Regions from separate parts of the Gordonia sp. DT101 genome, predicted to be linked through region 2. Evidence: riboswitches for the same ligand, from Rfam matches in the RefSeq annotation. Region 2 holds a riboswitch; the other holds the start of a gene.
The links. Region 2 has a riboswitch for S-adenosylmethionine ahead of ACLQ3I_RS12145 (bifunctional o-acetylhomoserine/o-acetylserine sulfhydrylase). Riboswitches for the same ligand answer to the same signal wherever they lie in the genome.

Region 1 (4,188 bases), on a different contig from region 2:
CACCGACCATGCCGGCCATACCCGCCCATTGCAGGTTGCGGTGAGCGATCTGGAAGTTCTCGTAGTAGCGGTAGCTCTTGATCATGGTCGCCCGCGTCGCGTGGAATCCCTTGGCGGGATCCCAACCGGCCAGGTCGATTCCGGCGTCGGTGGTCGCCTGCACGAGACGGTATTGAAACAGCAGTGCCGCATAGCGTTTCGGCGCGATACCGCTCGCGCGGGCCTCGCGCACCAGCCGGGCGAGCTGGTGGAGATCGGTGGGAAGCGCGCGATTCACCCCGCCGCCGTGCTGGTCGGCGAACCGATTCGTCAGCGGCAGGTCGAGGTAGCGCGTGACGGTACTGGCCTGCGCCGGCGCCGCCAGCGAGACACCGCCGATCAGCGCACCCATCACCGCAACAACGGCCACCGCCAGGCGGCCGAACCGCGACACAACACTTCCCCGATACATGCGTTCCCCCCTCGCCGGTCATCCCGGTGACCGAGACGGCAGAACCGTACTGACCAGTGAGAAGCAGTGTCAACACAGCCCGGGGTGAGACGAAACACACCACCGGTCTCACCCCGGGCCATCGATGTCGACGCGTCAGGCGACGCGTCCCCGTCCGGGGTCCAGGAGGGGAAGCACCTGTTCACGGACCCGGGCCGTGGTGGCCGAACCGTCGAGCGGCACGATGATGACCGCGTCGGCGATCTCGGCCACATAGATGTCGCGGATCAGCGAGACCAGCCCGTGTGGCGTCCCGACGTACCGGATCGTCTCGGGTTCGTTCGCAACCGCCGGACGGTCGTCGAGATCGGCGGATGCGCGCGCCGATGCCGGATGCGGGGCGATGGCGGCCTCCACTTCGAGCGCGACGACAAAGTTCGCCTGATCATTGACGCCGGCCAGTAGCAGCGATCGCGCCCGCTGCGCATCGCGCAGGGTCGGCCGCCGCACGACGATCGGGAACGCCGACGCCGAGGTGTCCCCTGCCAGGGCGACCTGTAATCGAGGGCGGCCGATGCTGATCGTCGACGACGGGCGTGCGTATTCGATGCTCATCATGTCCTCGCTCTCGTGGTCAGTCTCGCCAGCGCGCCGACGAGGCGGTCGATGTCGCCGGAGCCGGTCCCGAGTCCGAAGCTCGCCCGCACCGCGCCGTCCGGATACCCCAGACGGTTCAACAGCGGGTGCGCGCAGAACTTCCCGTCGCGGACGCCGATTCCCGCACTCTCGCTGAGGAAGACGGCCGCCGCCCGCGGCGTGCAGCCGTCGACGTCGAAGCCCGCGATACCGACCCGGTCGGTCGAGTCCTCGAAGATCCGCAGCTCTGTGACACCGTCGATCGTCGCCAGCCCGTCGTCGAGGCGTGCGCGCAGTAGTTCTTCGTGCAACCCGATGTGCTCGAATCCGATGGCGTCGAGCGCGTCGCATGCGGCCGCGATGGACACGGCGCCGAGCACATTGGGCGAACCCGCCTCGTGACGGGCCGGGCCGGCATGCCACTCGATCGCGGTGTCACCGCCGGTGGCGCCGACCGAGACGCTCGCCGATGCGCCGCCGCCGGCCAGGTAGGGCTCGGCGGCGTCGAGCCAGTCCGGGCGTCCGATCAGCACGCCCGCCCCGAACGGTGCATAGAGCTTGTGCCCGGAGAAGACCAGGTAGTCGATGCCGTGACCGACCATCGACACCCGACGATGGGCGACGAGCTGGGCCGCGTCGATCAGGATGCGCGCGCCGTTGCGGTGGGCGATCGATGCCAGTCGACCGATCGGCAGCACCTCACCGGTGACATTCGACGCCGCGGTGACGGCGAGCAACGCGGCCGGCGCCGCGGCGAGTTCGGCCTCCAGCGCCGCGAGGGTGTCGTCGATGGTCGCGCACGCACCGACCACCCGCACCCGCGACGACCCGTCGCGATCGGGCGCGCACCACGGCAGCAGGTTGGCGTGATGTTCGATGTCGAGCACCACCACGTCACCGCGGGTCGCATGGGCTGCGAGGTTGATGGCGTCGGTGGTGCCGCGGGTGAAGACCACGGCGTCGTCGGCGCGTGCCCGGACGAATCCCCGGATCACCTCGCGGGCCTGCTCGTAGCGGGCCGTGGTGACCTGGGACAGGTGGCCGGCACCTCGGTGGACGCTGGCGTACTGCGACAACGAGCTGGTGACGGTCTGCGCCACCGCGGCCAGTGCCGGCGCGCTGGCCGCGTAGTCGAGGTTGGCGTATCGCACCGTCTCACCGGTCGAGCACGGCACGCACTCGTCGGCACCGACGACCTGCGCCAACGGCGGGATCGTCTCGGTGTCGACGACCGGGGTATGGGGAGCAGGGGTGTTGAAGGGCACTGGGGTGTTGAAGGGCGCCGGGGTGTTGAAGGGCACCGAAAGGACAGCAGTCATGACAAATAGCTCCTGAGGAATCCGCACTTGCCGTGATCACTTCGAACACGGCCGGGTCGTCACCCGGAGCACCCCACCGCGGAGGAGGGTTGCCGACCAGCGAGCCGGGGCTTGTCACTGGCACTCATGACCCACGTCAAGATTCACCGATGGCGCCTCGACGTGTCAATTTTCACTCAGCATGCGCGAAACTCCCGCGATGCTGCGCCGGTAGCGTGAGTGCATGGCGTTTTCCGACGACAGCGTCTCCCCCGTGATGTTCGTACTGTCACGCCCACACGGCACGGTCCGCGGTCACGGGCAGCGGCGTCGGTTCACCGAGGCCGCGGCGGCCGCGCACGCCGTCCGGACCGGAGCGGTCGATGCGATCACCGGGGCGATCCCCTTCGACCAGGACGATCGCGCAGCGCTCGTCGCGCCGGTCACACTCACCCACGATCCGGTGCCATTCGCCGGCACGCCGCCCCGCCACCACGACGTGACCTCGAGGACCCTCCACCCGGACCACGCGATCCATCGCGACCGGGTCACCCACGCGATCAAAACCATCGCCGACGGCACGGTCGACAAGGTGGTGCTGGCGCGGGCGGTCGACCTCTCCGTCACACCGGTCGTCGACATCGACCACCTCATCGGCGCACTCGCGCACGGCAACACCGAGCACAATGCCTTCGCCGTCGACGTCAGCGCGGCAACCGGCGACAGCTCGTGGTTACTCGGAGCCAGCCCGGAGGTGTTGCTGCGCAAGCACGGTCGCGTGGTCACCGCCCAGCCCTACGCCGGGTCTGCACCACGGTCATCGGACCCCGAGACCGACCGCGCCGCCGCAGAAACGTTGGCGTCATCGGGCAAAGATCTCGCCGAGCATGCGTTCGTCGTCGACTATCTGCGCGACCGCCTCGGCCCGATCTGCGCGGACCTGAAAGCCCCGCCGACGCCTGAGATCCGCGCCACCGGTGAGATCTGGCATCTCGCCACGCCCATCCGGGCGACGCTACGCGATGACTCGGTGACCGCGCTGGACCTCGCGTTGCTCCTCAGCCCTACGCCGGCCGTCTGCGGCACACCCAGTGATGTTGCCGCACAGTTCATCCGGGATGTCGAGGAGCCGCGAGGCCTGTATGGCGGTGCAGTCGGCTGGTGCGACGGCGACGGCGACGGCGAATGGATGGTGACCATCCGGTGCGTTCAGGTGGCCGACGATCGGCACACCCTGCGCACGTGGGCGGGAGGCGGCATCGTGGCGCAGTCCGACCCTCAGGCCGAGCTGGACGAGACGACGGCCAAGCTACGCACCGTGATCACCGCACTGGGGATCGACGATGCCCGATGACTTCCTGATCGCACGCAACCCCGAAGAGGGATCGTCGCTTCCCTATCTCGTCCGGATTCCGTTGGGAGCCAACGGGATCATCCTCAAGGTCCGCGACACATGGCCACGCACCACCAAGATCTACTGCCACCGGGCCGAGATCTGGCCGTCGAATCCGGAAATCATCGAACAACTCCCCGTCCGGTCGGTGTCACGCCGGGGCGCGGCCATCGATCTCGTGCTCGATCGGAGCCGTGAGAACCGGTCGCAGTTCGTCCTCACTCGCGCCCGTGGTCGCGAGATGATCTTCTGGCAGTCGCGACGCACCACCAAGCAGGCTCGTCCGAATGTCGCGCTGCCCACCGCGCGGGCCCACGGGAAGGTGCTGGAGATCATCGTCGATTCCGGCGAACGCTACCCGTACGGTTTCACCCACCAGCAGACGACCACCACACGCCGGAAGCTGCCCGCCGGCGACTACGCGGTCACCG
Region 2 (4,188 bases):
GTACCCGGCCCACGCCGACGATCCCGCCGGATCTGTTGCCTCCCGGTTTCCAGCCGCAGACGACTCAGCCGACACCGCCGCCGCCTCAGCAGGCACCGGCGACGACGACATCGCCGCGGGGAGCGCAGCGGCAGGTGACACCCACGGCACCGACATCGGAGGATTCGCCCGGAACGTCGTCGACCACGACCACGCCGGTGCCCTCGCGGTAGCGTCCGGCCGGAGCTCAGCCGCGGGCGAGTTCGACGGTCTGCTTCAGCAGATCGCTGATGGCGTCGAACTCGGTGAGGAACCCGTCGTGACCGTTGTCCGAGTGGACCACCTGCAGGCCACCGATACAGTTGCCCAGCAATTCGGCCAGCTCGACCTGTAAGCGCAAGGGGTACAAACGGTCCGAGACGATGCCGCCGACGATGACAGGCACCTGACAACGGCGCAGGGCAGCTTCGATGCCGCCTCGGTCGCGGCCGACGTCGTGATGGTTGAGCACGTTGCTCAGCACCACGTAGCTGCCGGGATCGAAGCGGCCGACCAGTTTGTCGGCCTGATGCTGCAGGTAACTGTCCACCGCGTAGCGGCCGCCGGTCAGCGGCTCCTCGTCGCCCTGAGGGTGATCGGCGAACCGCTGATCGAGTTCCACCTCACCCCGGTAGGTCAGGTGGGCGATGCGCCGTGCCACGCCCATACCGGTCGACGGCACACGCCCGGTGCCGTGGTAATCGCCGCCTTGCCAGTCGGGGTCGGCCCTGATCGCCGCGATCTGGGTGGTCTGCGTACCGATCTGGTCGGCGGTCGCCCTGGCGCCGACGGCGAGAACCAGTGCGCTGCGGACCATCTCCGGATATTCGATCGCCCATTCCAGAGCGCGTGCGCCGCCCATCGAGCCGCCGATGACGGCACCGATGCCTGCGACGTCGAGGTGCTCGAGCAGTAGTCGCTCTGCCCGGACCTGATCCAGCACGGTGATCTGTGGAAAGCGTGAACCCCACGGCCGCCCATCGGGATCCGGCGACGCGGGTCCGGTGGAACCCCGACAGCCACCGAGCACGTTGGCGGAGATGACACACCATTCGTCGGTATCGATCGCGCATCCGGGGCCGACGAGTCCGTCCCACCAGCCCGGCGACGGATGCTCCGCATTCGACGGCCCGGTCACATGCGAGTCGCCGGTGAGGGCATGCAGCGTGAGGATGACGTTGTCGCGGGTCGGCGACAACGTCCCCCAGCGCTGGAACGCCAGGGTGACGTTGTCGATCTGCCCGCCGTTGTCGAGCGAGACCGAGCCGATCCGGACGCTGGACATCGCCCCGTCCGGCAACTGCTCCCAGTCCGGCCGGTCAGCTGACTCGGTCTTCGGTTCGATACTCACCGACACGATTCACTCACTCTGCGCTGCACCTCGGTTCCCCTGTCTCCGTTGATCTCCGGTTTATCGTGCGGCCGCCGCGAATCCCTGCTCGAGGTCGGCGATGATGTCGTCGATGCCCTCGATCCCGACGGCCAGGCGCACCAAACCGGGGGTGACGCCCGCGGCGGCCTGTTCCTCGGGCGTCAGCTGGCTGTGCGTGGTCGATGCGGGGTGGATCACCAGCGACCGTACGTCACCGATGTTCGCGACATGACTGTGCAGTCCGAGGGCATCCACAAAGCTCTTCCCCGCGTCGACCCCTCCGGTGATCTCGAACGAGACGATCGCGCCCTGCCCCTTGGGGAGGATCTGCTGTCCGCGCTCGTACCACGCCGACGACGAGAGTCCCGCGTACGCAACGGATTCCACCTGTGCATGCTGCTCGAGGAACTCGGCGACACGTTGGGCGTTGGACACGTGGCGCTCGACGCGCAGACTCAGCGTCTCGAGTCCCTGTGCCAGCAAGAAGGCGTTGAACGGGGAGATCGCCGCACCCGTGTCGCGGAGCCACTGCACGCGCGCCTTCAATGCGTAGGCGGGCGCGCCGAGATCTGCGAAGACCGCGCCGTGATAGCTCGCGTCCGGGGTGGTGAAACCCGGGAAGAGATCCTTACCGTCGCGCTGGGCACGCCAGTCAAAGGCCCCGCCGTCGACGATCACGCCGCCGATCGCGGTGCCGTGGCCGCCGATGTATTTGGTGGCCGAGTGCACGACGATGTCGGCGCCGTGTGCCAGCGGATTGAGCAGGTACGGCGTGGCGACGGTGTTGTCGACGATCAGTGGCAGCTGATGACGGTGAGCGACCTCGGCGATGCCCTCGATGTCGAGGATCTCGTTGTTGGGGTTGGAGATCGTCTCGCCGAACACGGCTCGCGTGTTGTCCTTGATCGCGGCCTGCCATGAATCGAGATCCTCCGGGTCGTCGACGAAGGACACCTCGATACCGAGTTTCGGCAGCGTGTAGTGGAAGAGGTTGTAGGTACCGCCGTACAGACGCGGGCTGGACACGACGTGTCCGCCGTTCTCGACGATGTTGAGGATCGCGTACGTCTCGGCTGCCTGTCCGGAGGCCACCAGCAGGGCGGCGACACCCCCTTCGAGTGCGGCGATGCGCTGCTCGACGGCGTCCTGCGTCGGGTTCATGATCCGGGTGTAGATGTTGCCAGGTTCGGCCAGTCCGAAGAGGTTCGCGGCGTGCTGCGTGTCGTTGAAGACGTACGAAGTGGTCTGGTACAGCGGTAGCGCTCGAGCGTTGGTGGTCGGATCCGCGGTCTGACCCGCGTGGATCTGTTTGGTCTCGAAGCTCCAGGTGTCGACTGGATTGGTCTCTTCGGGGGCGTCGGACATGACTGTGTCATCGCTTTCTACGGTCGGCAGGGTGCAACGACCCTGGTGGGGTCCGACCTTCGGACCCGCGCTTGCCGGGGAGCTCGAACTCGAGTTCCTCAACCCGGTCATCACCCGGAGCACCCCACCGCGGATGGAGGGTTGCCGATCAGCAAGCCGGGGCTTTGCGCTGATGCTCATGACCTGGCGTCAAGGATATAACACGGCGCCGGCGACGTGAGAACCCTCCTGATCGCGGTGATCCGATCTGATGACACCTGTCCTCTGAATGGATGAAATTCCCGTCTTGCGTTGGCAAAACATCAGTTAGAAATCGTTAGCATCACTAATGGGGATTCGTGTTTTGAGATCGTACATTTACCCTGTGGCCAGCCCTGGGGACGCGTATCCGGTCCGGTGTGCGCCAGGTTGGACGAAGGCCGAACGTATGACAACCCGCTTCCCGATCTCGCGTCGGGCCTCCGTCGTACTCATCGCCGCGTGCTCGAGCCTGGCTGTCGTCGCGGCGTTCTGCGTGCCCGGGGCCATCGGAACGGCCGCTGCCGCCGAATGTGGCGGGGGTGCGGTCGTCGTCGTCGGGGGGACGAACGATCCCGAGGGCGCGGCGTTGGTCGGGATCAAGCAGCGATACAGCGGGACGGGGCTGGACAACACGCTGGGGACCGGCGACGACACCGACTACGCCGCCGAGCCGTACCGGGTCATCTACGCCGACTATCCGACGACGCTCTGGCCGCTCGGTGCCGCAGGCTACGACGACAGCGTGGCGCAGGGGGAGGCAGCGACGACGAAGGCGATCGCCACCTACCAGAGTGAATGCCCCGGCAGTCCGGTCGTGGTTGCGGGCTACTCGCAGGGCGCCCGGGTGGCGGGTGACGTGTTGTCGGACATCGGCAACGACCGGGTCGGCAAGGTGGACATCCACAACACCCCCGACGATCCTGACGACGACGTCGAGATCCGGAAGTACCAGGTCGACGGCAACGGCGACTTCGTCCTCGATGAGAACGGCGACAAGATCCCGGTCATCTCCGGCGAGCTCTACTCCGATCCGCGTCGTGACGGGACCCTCGGGGGCGAGGGCATCGAGTTGGCGTTGATCGGTGTGATTCCCGGGCTCACCATGACCGGCCCCCGCGACGGCGGTTTCGGGACCATCCCGGTGACCACGGTGTGCGCGGCCGGTGATCCCATCTGTGACCTTCCCGATCCGTTACACGATCCGATCGGCGCGATCGACGGACTGGTCGGCTACTTCACCAAGCACAATTACTACCCATATCGCATGTATCTGAATCCGGCCGAGTGGCCGACCACCGAATGTGCCGCCGGTTCGACCACCACCTGCATGGTCCCCCAGGATTCCGCGATCGTCGGCGTCATCCGCCAGGGTGCCGAGGCAATCGGGGTCGACGGCAATGTGATCCCCGACT

Region 1: linked by a shared signal. The riboswitch ahead of ACLQ3I_RS08460 (aminotransferase class V-fold PLP-dependent enzyme) and the one ahead of ACLQ3I_RS12145 (bifunctional o-acetylhomoserine/o-acetylserine sulfhydrylase) in region 2 are both predicted to bind S-adenosylmethionine.

What each region holds. Positions count from the first base shown of each region.
Region 1 is NZ_JBNCLX010000002.1:414,189-418,376, reverse strand. It holds gene ACLQ3I_RS08470 (hypothetical protein) at 1-391, opposite strand, end outside; gene ACLQ3I_RS08465 (hypothetical protein) at 587-1,045, opposite strand; gene ACLQ3I_RS08460 (aminotransferase class V-fold PLP-dependent enzyme) at 1,045-2,385, opposite strand; SAM riboswitch class IV at 2,404-2,517, opposite strand; gene ACLQ3I_RS08455 (isochorismate synthase) at 2,609-3,718, shown strand; gene ACLQ3I_RS08450 (ERCC4 domain-containing protein) at 3,708-4,188, shown strand, end outside.
Region 2 is NZ_JBNCLX010000003.1:182,263-186,450, reverse strand. It holds gene ACLQ3I_RS12155 (Hsp70 family protein) at 1-212, shown strand, start outside; gene metX (homoserine O-acetyltransferase MetX) at 227-1,375, opposite strand; gene ACLQ3I_RS12145 (bifunctional o-acetylhomoserine/o-acetylserine sulfhydrylase) at 1,430-2,755, opposite strand; SAM riboswitch class IV at 2,818-2,939, opposite strand; gene ACLQ3I_RS12140 (PE-PPE domain-containing protein) at 3,183-4,188, shown strand, end outside.